One region of the Alcanivorax xiamenensis genome, then DNA from elsewhere that is predicted to be linked to it. Evidence: predicted binding sites of a transcription regulator. Region 1 holds the regulator's gene; the other holds the start of a gene.
What was found. Region 1 encodes sigma-54, which starts transcription at its own class of promoters, with help from an activator protein. Its sites were predicted from a motif close to TGGCACNNNNNTTGCTNT; they were not measured.

Region 1 (5,720 bases):
AACTGATTGGCATCTTTACCGATGGCGATCTGCGCCGCACTCTGGAGAAAGGCGTCGATGTCCGTGTCGCCGGCATTCGCGACGTCATGTCACCACGCCCGGTCACCATCCAGCCTGGCCGTCTGGCGGCGGAGGCATTGCAACTGATGGAGACGCGCAAGGTGAACGGTCTGATCATTTGTGATGACCAGCAGCGTCCGATCGGCGCACTCAACACCCAGGATCTGCTGCGCGCGGGGGTAATGTAATGACGCTCGGGGTAAAACCGGAACAGGCTCTGCGCCTGCGCCTGATGGCTTTCGACGTGGATGGCGTGATGACCGATGGCCGCCTCTATTACGGTCCGGATGGCGAGATACTGAAAACCTTCAGCACCCTGGATGGCCATGGGCTGAAAAAACTGGCGGCCAGTGGCGTGACCCTGGCCATCATCACCGGCCGCGACTCCGCCATGGTGGCCCGCCGCGCCCGGGACCTGGGCATCAAGCACGTGATCCAGGGCCGCGAGGACAAAGGCGTGGCCCTGTCCGCGCTGGCACAACAGCTCGGCCTGAGCGCCGCCGAGATCGGTTACATGGGCGACGATGAACCCGACGTGCCGGCACTGGAATGGGCCGGACTGGGCTTCGCCCCGGCCAACGCCCACGCGGTGGCCCGCACCGAAGCCCGTGGTGGCGAAGGGGCGGTGCGGGAAGTGTGTGACAGCCTGCTGCGACTGCGGGAGGGGCAGTGAGACGGCCCGGCCTGCTCAGCGCCAGCGGCGTCATTCTGCTGGGATTGATCGTGATGATGACGCTGCATGAGTGGGGCAACCCGCTGGAGGGCGACAACGAAGCGTTCCTCAGCGCGCCGGCCATCACCGCCGAAAACATCGTTGCCCGCCAGTTCAATCGCGACAGCGGCGAGGTGGAATACCGGCTTCTCGCCGACAACCTGGAACAATACGAACGTGAAGCGCTGACGCTGCTCACCGGCCCGGACCTGAGTCTGAACAACGGCAACAACCAGTGGACCATCCAGGCGGACAATGGTGAAGTACGCGACAACGGTGACCTGATCGTGTTCGAAAACAATGTCGAGGCGGTCAGCAAGAACAACGGCGTCACCCTCGACACCCGGGAGCTGCACTACCTGAGCCGCGATCGCCAGGTTTCCGCCCCGGACACCGTCACCATGCGACACAGCGAAGGCAGCACCCGGGCGGGCAGCATGGACGCGGATCTGGATACCGGGCGCATGACTCTCAAGCAAGGAGTAGTAAGTGAATTCAAAGGACCCAAGCCCTAACGGTCCGGTGCACGGCCCACTGCGCCGCCTGCGCGTGGTCATGGCCGCCGCCCTCCTGGTCCCGGCACTGGCCGTGGCCCAGTCCGGCGCCGAAGGCCCGGTGGAGGTCAGTGCCAACCAGGCCGTGTTCGAACGGGACGCCGGCACTGGCGTATACCGGGGCGACGCCGAACTGATTCAGGGCAACCGCAAACTCAACGCCGACGTCTTGCGCCTGTTCACCGAGAATGAGCAACTGGTGCGAGTGGAAGCCACCGGCAGTCCAGTGCGCATGCGCGAAGGCAAGGACCTGAACGCCCACGCCGACAAGCTGGTTTACGACCTCAAACGCCGCCGCCTGATCCTCACTGGCAACGCCTATGTGCAGCATCAGGGCAATACCTTCGAGGGCGCACGGGTGGAATACGACCTCAACTCCCGGCGCATGGACGCCAGCAGCGAGGGCGACAAACGGGTGCGGCTGGTGATTCCGGCCACGAACGCCTCCCAGGCACAGAATGGCGACGACGAAACGTCGCAAAGCAAGCAGACCGGCCAGGATCAGGGCGATGACAATACCCAATCGCCCACCAGCGAAACCCCGGCCTCCACGCCGGCGAGCCCCCCCAGCAACACGGAGAGCCCCTGACCATGGCGAAACTGAATGCCCGCCAACTGGCCAAAAGCTACAAGGGGCGCCGGGTCATCGAGGACGTCTCCCTGGAGGTGGAAGCGGGCCAGATCGTCGGCCTGCTGGGCCCAAACGGTGCCGGCAAGACTACCTGTTTCTATATGATCGTCGGGCTGGTGGAAGCGGACGCCGGGCGCATCGAGATCAATGGTGAGGACATCACCCACCTGCCCATGCACGGACGCGCCAAGCGTGGCATCGGCTATCTGCCCCAGGAGGCGAGCATCTTCCGCCGCCTGACCGTCGAGCAGAACATCATGGCGATCCTCGAAACCCGCAAGGAACTGAGCAAAACCGAGCGCGAGCAGGAACTGAACAACCTGCTCGAGGAATTTCACATTACCCATATCCGCGACAGCATGGGCATGAGCCTGTCCGGCGGTGAGCGGCGGCGGGCGGAAATCGCCCGTGGCCTGGCCACGGACCCGGCGTTCATTTTGCTGGATGAGCCGTTCGCCGGGGTGGACCCGATCTCGGTGAATGACATCAAGGGCATTATCCGCCACCTCAAGGATCGCGGCATCGGCGTGCTGATCACCGACCACAACGTGCGCGAAACGCTGGATATCTGTGATACCGCCTATATCTGCAGCGCCGGCCACATCATCGCCGAGGGCGATTCCCAGACCATCCTCGGCAACCAGCAGGTCCGCGACGTCTATCTGGGTGCGGACTTCCGGCTTTGACTTATCAGGAGAACCGCTGGCGCCCCATAAATTGCTGGCACGCTTACACGCAACACGCTGGCACGCCAAGTCCAAGACCTGAAAATGTCATGCCGGACTTGATCCGGCATCGCCCTCCGGCAACACCCGGCATTTGGAGCCGCCATCCATGGCGGCCGCCCCCACAATCGCGGGACACCAGTGACTCTCTTCATACTGGAAGGAACCACGATTCTCCTTACTCTTTTTCAATTGCAATTTCAACATTGGCATACATATTGCTTAAATGGATTGCTAAGCGTTGAAAGACGCTGCTATTCTGCCGCCTTGGCGATTCACCAGACCACCAAGGCAGTATGAAACCGAGTCTACAACTCCAGATCGGCCAGCAACTCACCATGACGCCGCAGCTGCAACAGGCGATTCGCTTGCTGCAGCTGTCGACGCTGGACCTGCGCCAGGAAATCCAGCAGGCCGTGGAAACCAACCCCCTGCTGGAACTCGAGGAGGGAGGCGAAACCTATACCGAGGATGACTCCCCCGCCGACGAGGATTGGGAAGCGGAGGAAATGGACCTCGAACGGGACCAGGCCCTGGACGATCTGGTGGAAGGGCCGGTGGAGAGCGACAGCGAATGGGACGACCTCTATGTGGGGCAGTCCGGTTCCGGCTCGGGCAGCGGCGAAGACGATGACGCCGACGCCTGGCAGCAGCGCCACGTCGCTCCGGTCACCCTGCAGGACCATCTGCTCTGGCAACTCAATCTCAGCCCGATGAGCGACCGGGACCGCGTCATCGCCGGTATCCTCATCGACGCCCTCGACCACCGCGGCTACCTGTCCCTGCCCCTGGATGATGTGATCGGCACCGCCGAGCGGCAAATCGCCGACGCCGATGATCCGGTGGAGGAAGACGAAGTGGTGGCGGTCCTGCATCGGCTGCAACAATTCGACCCGGTCGGTGTGGCCTGCCGTGACCTGGCCGAGTGCCTGGGCGTGCAACTGCGACAGCAGGCCGCCGACACGCCACACCTGGACACCGCCACTGCCCTGCTTGAGCACCTCACGCTATTGGAGAAGCACGACTATGCCGGGCTACGCCGGGCCATGGGGGTGACGGAAGGCGAACTCCTCGATGCCCTGGCGCTGCTGCGCACCCTGGACCCCGCCCCGGGCGAACACATCGGCGGCGAAGTGGCGGAATACGCGGTGCCCGACGTGGTGGTGCGCCCTTTCCGTGGCGGCTGGCGGGTGGAACTGAACGAGGAGGTACTGCCCAAGGTCAACCTGAACGCCCAATACGCCCGTCTGGCCCGCCGCACCGAGGGCGAGGACGGCCAGTACCTGCGCAACTGCATGCAGGAGGCACGCTGGTTCCTGAAAAGCCTGCAGAGCCGTAACGACACTTTGCTGAAGGTGGCGCGCCGCATCGTCGAGGTGCAGCAGGACTTCTTCCACTATGGCGAGGAAGCCATGAAACCGCTGGTGCTGGCCGATATCGCCGAGGCGGTGGAAATGCACGAATCCACCATCAGCCGGGTCACCAATCAGAAGTTCATGCTCACCCCCCGCGGGGTGTTCGAGCTTAAATATTTCTTTTCCAGTCACGTGGACACGGAAGGCGGCGGTGAATGTTCTTCCACCGCCATTCGTGCCATCATTAAGAAGCTGGTCGCCGCCGAGAACCCTCGCAAGCCGCTCAGCGACAATAAGCTGGCCAGTTTGCTTAATGAGCAAGGGATCAAGGTGGCGCGCCGGACCGTCGCCAAGTATCGAGAGGCGATGCGAATCCCGTCTTCCAGCGCTCGCAAACGCCTGGTTTGACGACGCGGGAAACGGCTTGTAACCCGGGCCTGGGGCCAGGGTTAAATAACGAGGCAAAGGAGCCAGCTATGCAAATCAACATCAGTGGCCATCACCTGGATATCACCGAAGCCCTTCGTGACTATGTGGACGACAAGTTTTCCAAGTTGGAACGGCACTTCGACCAGATCACCAGTATTCAGGTGATTCTGTCTCCGGAGCCGAAGACCCACAAGGCGGAATCCACCATCCACATTTCCGGCGCCGAAGTCTTCGCCACCGCCGAGGCTGGTGACATGTACGCGGCTATTGATGCCCTGACCAGCAAGCTGGATCGTCAGATTCTCAAACACAAGGAGAAGACCGTGAGCCGCAAGCACGGTCACTAAGCGGATCTATGCGAGTACGAGAACTCCTCACCGAGGACCGCACCCATAACGGTATCGAGGTGGGTAGCAAAAAACGTCTTCTGGATCAGGTTGCCGAACTGGCCGCGGCCAGTTGCGGCGACCTCGGAGCCCAGGAGGTGTTCGATGCACTGGTGGCCCGGGAGCGCCTGGGCTCCACCGGTATCGGTGAAGGTATCGCCATTCCCCACTGCCGACTCGGACGCTGCGAGCAGGCGGTGGGCCTGCTGCTGAAACTGGCCGAACCGGTGGACTTCGATGCCGTGGACGGCCGACCGGTGGATCTGGTGTTCGTTCTGCTGGTGCCTGAACAAAATCCCGAGCAGCACCTCAAGACCCTGAGCCACCTGGCCAACCTGTTCAACGACGAGGATTATCGGCGTGAACTGCGCCAGGCAATGGACGATCACCAGCTTTACATTACCGCCGTGGAGTCCGAGGCCGAATTGCGCCTGGCTTCATAAGCTACGACAGGGCCCGCGCGGCCGGTTTTCCCCGGCCCGGGCGTCTTTTGGGGGAAGAAAGCGGCAATCGCCATGAAACTGACCATTCTCAGCGGCCGGTCCGGATCCGGTAAAACCACAGCCCTACAGGCACTGGAAGACCATGGCTATTATTGCGTGGACAATCTGCCATTGGGTCTGCTGCCGCAACTGGCCGGGCAGTTGGATGATGAAGACCGGGTACTGGAGCGGGTCGCCGTCGGGGTCGATGCCCGCAACCTGCCGAGACAACTGCTGGCGTTCCCCTCCACCCTGGCGGAGTTACGCAAGCTGCAGGTGGAAACGGAAATCATCTTTCTCGACGCCGATCACGGCACCCTGCTCAAACGCTTCAGCGCCACTCGCCGCCCCCACCCGCTCAGCGGCGATGATCGCACCCTGGCCGA
Region 2 (5,720 bases), on a different contig from region 1:
CGGCGGCGGTCTGGCCACCCAGGGCCACCGCTTCATCGGCGGCGCTGACGTGCTGACTGTTGCGGTCGGCGTCGGAGTACACCGCCACGGAGGCGATGCCCATTTGTTTCAGGGTGCGGCAGATGCGGACCGCGATTTCCCCCCGATTGGCGATGAGCACTTTTTGTAAACCGGTTGCCTGCTGCCCTGTTTCCGTGAACATGGTTCCGCTCTCTTTCAGTTTGCTGTGTTTTGCTGTTGGGCGATGTAGGCCCGCCAGCCCCCCAGTGCGGTGATGTCAGTGGCGTCGTCGATGGCCCAGCCCTCGCAGATGAACCCTTTCACCAGGCGGCCATCGGCGGTTTCAAGAGATCCGATCCCCAGTGGTGGCGGGATCAGTCCGACAAAGCTGCCGAACTCGCTGACCGGCAGTTGCCACAGTTCAATCTGAATGGCGGCGCCGTCATCGCTCTTGATCAGGCCGGGTTTCGGCGGCGTGGTATTGGCCAGGGCGTAAAGGCGGTAGCAGGGCGCGGTTTCGGTGGCTTCCAGCAAGACGCCGCCGCGTTCGGTCAGTTGGCCATTCAGAGGCATGCCACTGAGGTGGGCGCCCACCACCGCCACGGTGATGTGAGCGGCGTTGTCTTCGCTGGCTGGCGCCGGTGTGAGGTTCGGCAGATCTCTGCCCACGGCTCCGGCCCGCCAGGGCTGATGCTGTTGCCAGCGGCGCCCGAACTCGGCCAGGGCGGCGTCGTGCCAGGCCGGGCCGATCAGGGTGATACCGCAAGGCAGACCGTCCTTACGGAAGCCGCCGGGCAGGGCCAGGGCGCACTGATCGAGCAGATTGACGAAGTTGGTCCAGACTCCGAGCTGGCTGTTGAGGCGAATGGGATCGGCGTTGACGTCGTCGATGCGATAGATGCCCGGCGAGGTTGGCACCAGCAGTGCATCCACCTGGGACAGCAGCGCGTCGGCCTGGCGTTTCAGATCCGCCAGTTTGTACTGGGCGCGGAACGCATCGACCGCGCTCATGCCCTCGGCCACGCCGATGACATCGCGGATCACCGGCAGCAGCGTGTCCTGTTCTTGCATCAAGGGTTCCGCCACGGAGTAACGCTCGGCTACCCAGGGGCCTTGATAGAGGAGGGCGGCGGTGTCGTGCAGCACCTGCGGATCCAGCGGCACTAATTCGGCGATTTCGGCCATGGCGTCGAGCTGTTGTTTCCAGGCTTGCTCCGCCTGTCTGTCGCCGAACCAGGGCAGCTGATCGGGAATGCCGAGCTTCGGCCGCGCCGGCAGGGCCTTGGGGCGCGAAGCCGGATCAGGGCGGCTGTAGCTGTCCCCGGCATCGTAGCCGCGATACAGGTCGTAAACGGTTTCCGCGTCCGCCACTGACAGGGCGAATACACTCACGCAATCCAGAGTGCGGCAAGCCGGTACCACGCCGCGGGTGCTCATGCTGCCCTTGGTGGGTTTCAGGCCAACGGTGTTGGTAAAACCGGCGGGTATGCGGCCGGAACCGGCGGTGTCGGTGCCCAGCGCGAACGGCACCAGTCCCAGGGAAACCACCGCGGCGGAGCCGGAACTGGAGCCGCCGGTGATGTAATCCGGATTGAAGGGATTGGGCACCGCGCCGTAGGGCGAGCGCACGCCGACCAGCCCGGTGGCCAACTGATCCAGATTGGTTTTACCGACCAGAATGGCGCCGGCAGCCAACAGTGCCTGTACCACCGGGGCGGTATGGTCAGCGGTATAAGTGAAAGCGGGACAGGCGGCGGTGGTCGGCAGGCCGGCCACGTCTATGTTGTCTTTTACCGCGAAAGGAACGCCAAACAGCGGCAGGGAAGGATCGGTCAATTGCTCGGCCCGGGCCACCAGATCGGACTCGTCCAGCAGATGGATCCACAGACTCCGTTCGCTGTCACGCAGTGTCGTGTACAGCGTTTTTATTGCTGAGACCGGCGTGTAGTCCCCGGTCTGATAGGCGTCACGCCATTGTTGCAGAGTCCAGCCAAGCACGTTCGCATACCTCGTTGTATACCAATAGGTATGCGAGTCAGTGCAAAGGCGGTGCCAACCTGGAACAAGATGTCATGAGACCCGCTATTCAGCGGTTTCGAAGCGACCTTCCAAGACAGACAGCGGATCAGGGCTGGCTGTGTGTGCCCCGTTCCAGGGCATAAGCCCAAGAACGGGGCGCCGGATTGCCTGGGGATATTCAGATACGCCGTTAATGAACGCTGACTGAAACCGGTGAGGAGTAGATACGGTATTCGCGGCCATCGCCCAGGCTTTCGACATGGCCCACCAGTACCGTGGCATGGCCGGTACCGTTGAAAACCACCTGGCCGTTGGCGCTGGTGTAGTCGATGGTGCTGTCGACCACCAGCATCTGGTCGCTCTGGGCCGCTTGCTGACGGCCATCCTGCAGCGTCAGGGTTATCGGCGCGCTGGCGGTTTCTCCGGCGTTGACGATGATCTGCGTATTGTCGCTGGCGACGTTCACCGGATAGGCGCTGAACCATTGCGCGTAGTCGGTGGTCAGGCCGTGAGTGCCGGCGGCGTAGAACGTTTCGGCGATGGTCTGATCACGGAATGTCCAGGGCCAGAAGGTGGTGCCGCGATGTTTGGCGGCTTCCATCAATGTATTGTTCAGACCACCGTAGGAAGGGTTGAAGGTGGAAGACAGGGTCTGCGTGGCGGACAGTATCCGGCGCAGCGATTTACGCAGATCGCTGTCGGCGCCGAGACTGTTGAGATAGCCGACGGTGACTTCCGGCATGATCTCACGCATTCGTAGCAGTTGGCTGTCGGAGAAGGAGATCACCACGACCTGGTCGGCCACCCCATATTCATCGATGGCGGTCTTCAGATGGTCGACGATTTCCGGTTTGCCGCTTTTGATCTCGACGAAGTGCATCACGGGCTTGCCCTTGAACGCTTCGAAGAACTCGTTCAGGGTCGGGACTTTCAAGCCGGTCAGGGAATCGTGCTCGATATTGAGTGCCTTGAGCTGTTCCAGCGTCATATCCTCGACGTTTCCGGTGCCGTCGGTGGTCCGGTCCACGGTGCCATCGTGCATGATCACCACATGATTGTCGGCGGTCAGATAGATGTCGTTCTCGATCGCGTCGGCCCCCAGTTCCCAGGCGTGTTGCGCGCCTTCGAGAGTGTTTTCCGGGTACAGGGAAGGAACGCCCCGGTGGCCAACCACCAGCGGTTTGCGTAGCAGCGTGTGTTCCGGGAAGCGACCCAGCAGGTCAACGTAGAGCGCGGTATCGGCGCTGACGATACCGTTGACTCCGGTGGTGAGCAGTTCCGCCGCCCGGGTGGCGGAGGTATTGGTGGAACCGGCCCAGACCGTGATCAGCATCCGTTGCAGGTACGCCACGTTGTCAGCGGTGATCAGGTTGCTCGGCAGCAACGCGATCTTGGCGCCGGCACGGTTGGTGGCGTGAACCACGCCAAGCAGGTCCTGACGTGTATTGCCGAGGGAGGCGCCACTGAGATCCAGCGCGGCTCGCACCATTGGCATGGCTTCGCGGGCGGCGGCCAGCAGTTCGGCGTCGTCGGACAACACTGTCAGATCCATCAGGTTGCGCTCACTGACCAGCGTGCTCAGAGCGTTGATTGTGTCCGCCTCGCGAATGCGCAGGGTGGGAATGGCCGTGACCGTGTCCTGGCCCAGATAATCCGCCAGTGTGGTGATGACCTGATCGCTGTCATCAAGCAGGTTCAGGTTTTTATCCAGGGTGAACAGTACATTGCTGGCCTGTAGTCCGGACAGGTCGGTGTCCGCGTCGGCGGTTCGCACCAGTGTTGGCGCCATGGCGACGCCGGTTTCCGGCTCGTTGACGGTGAAGACGGTGGGCAGGTTCGGCAGGGCCTCGAGCTGCTCGGTGACGGTGATCCGGTCCACCCGGAACAGGGTGCCCGCGGCTTGCAGGGCAAGACCGCCCTGGCTGTACTGGCTGTCCAGCTCGCCGTTTTCCAATAGTTCGCCGTTGATGAACTGCTGTACCCGCCCACCCTGAACGATGATGGTGGCGTTGTAGCTTTTTTCGGCGTCGATGGCCTCGGAATAAGGCCCCTTTTCAAGGATGGTCCAGCCACCCGAGCGAAATGCCAGTTCGGTACCGTTGCTGGCGGTGGCGTCCTGGCGAATCGCCATCTGGTAGTAGGGTTCCAGGGATTGCCCGGCACGGTAAATGAACCCGACCCAGCGCGAAGCGGTATTGGCGCTGGCGATGGTGAATTCCGCATCGATGCGGTAGTCGCCGGTGACCCCCAGTTCCGCGGGCAGGGTGACGGCGGTGGCGGTGTAATTGTCGCCCCGGCCGTCGACGAACAAACTGCCGTCCTGTACATAGACGGCGTTCTCGACGCCATTATATTGCGCCCACCCCTCCGGGAGAGTGTCCCCTTCGAAGGTCTCGTCCAGTAGTACCCGGGGTTCCGGTTCAGGCTCGCCCGGTTCTCCAGGCTCTTCCGGTTCTCCGGGTTCTCCCGGCTCGCCAGGGTTACCGGGTTCGGTGGGTGGGGTTTCAGGATCCGGGGCCGGATCGTCGTGGTTGCTGGAGGAGTTACAAGCCGCGATAAATAAAGAAAGACACAGTAGCGTCAGACGCCAAATCCGTTGTGACATGGTTGGGTTCCCTTGATGAGAAGAAGCCCAGCGAGTCTAGGTTCGTCAAATGACAACCGGCTTGCAGTTTGGTGAAACGGATTATGACGATGGCGTGCCATTATCAGCCGGCCCGCGGCGTCACCGCGAAGCCGGCCATGACACTGGTTTTACAGGAAGGATTTTGCGTCGGAGGTGCGTCGCATGGCGCCGTCGGCGGCGTTCGCCAGCTCCCGTCCCTTGGTGACGAAGTGCCGGAAAAAATAATCATGGTGCTCGGTATGTTCATGGAAATGGTGGGGGGTGAGCACGGCGGTGAGAACCGGCACTTCGGCTTCCAACTGCACTTGCATCAGGCCGTTGATGACCGCCGTGGCGACGAAGTCGTGGCGATAGATGCCGCCATCCACCACCAGGCCGCTGCAGGCGATCGCCGCGTAACGGCCGGATTTGGCCAGCAGTTTGGCTTGCAGGGGGATTTCGTAGGCGCCGGGGACCGCGATCACGTCGATCTGATCGGCGCCGTAGCCGAGGCGGGCGAGTTCTTCGCGGAACCCGGTCAGGCACTGAAGCACGATGTCCTGATGCCAGCTGGCATGGATAAAGGCCAGGCGCTGTTGTTCGGGATGGTAAGGCTGGGTGGAACTCTGGGTCTGATTCATGCCGTGTTTCCTGAGTGGCGTTGAGATGAATCAGGGCGAACGTGGGCCGGTGCCGGCGTGGAGGCGACGCACGGGCGTGCCGCCACGGAGGCAGGGAGCCATCGCGTTCTCTCTTATCCGGACTATCACCGTCGGCTCTGGAATCACACCAGATCTGCTGACCCCGTGGCCGTGAGGAAGGCCGGATCACCAAAGCTGAGTATGGCGATGGCCTGTGGCCGCGGGCGCTCGCGGGCTTGGGAGAGGCTCCCTCACCGCCGGTGGGGACTTTCACCCCGCCCCGAGAACGATCCGGCGGCTGGGCCGCCGGGCCAAGCAATATAGAAAGTCTGTTGCCCTGAGTCAAAAGCGGATTTGCAACCAAATCGTCATGCGGTTGTCGATAACCGGGATGCCTGCTGGCCGAGCGGCCTCCAACCCGGTGTTTCCGGCGCTTGGGCCTGACGTCGGGATCG

Region 2: atzF (allophanate hydrolase) is a predicted target of sigma-54. The motif match lies at 2,038-2,055, and genes of this name have one in related genera.

The regions. Positions count from the first base shown of each region.
Region 1 covers NZ_AQPF01000002.1:137,790-143,509, forward strand. Annotated here, with positions in the region: gene A6D6_RS02175 (KpsF/GutQ family sugar-phosphate isomerase) at 1-248, shown strand, start outside; gene A6D6_RS02180 (KdsC family phosphatase) at 248-733, shown strand; gene lptC (LPS export ABC transporter periplasmic protein LptC) at 730-1,287, shown strand; gene lptA (lipopolysaccharide transport periplasmic protein LptA) at 1,262-1,915, shown strand; gene lptB (LPS export ABC transporter ATP-binding protein) at 1,918-2,643, shown strand; gene A6D6_RS02200 (RNA polymerase factor sigma-54) at 2,979-4,445, shown strand; gene hpf (ribosome hibernation-promoting factor, HPF/YfiA family) at 4,514-4,813, shown strand; gene ptsN (PTS IIA-like nitrogen regulatory protein PtsN) at 4,822-5,295, shown strand; gene rapZ (RNase adapter RapZ) at 5,368-5,720, shown strand, end outside.
Region 2 covers NZ_AQPF01000003.1:187,151-192,870, reverse strand. Annotated here, with positions in the region: gene uca (urea carboxylase) at 1-202, opposite strand, end outside; gene atzF (allophanate hydrolase) at 217-1,998, opposite strand; gene A6D6_RS03690 (glycerophosphodiester phosphodiesterase family protein) at 2,210-4,624, opposite strand; gene A6D6_RS03685 (6,7-dimethyl-8-ribityllumazine synthase) at 4,774-5,265, opposite strand; FMN riboswitch at 5,367-5,557, opposite strand.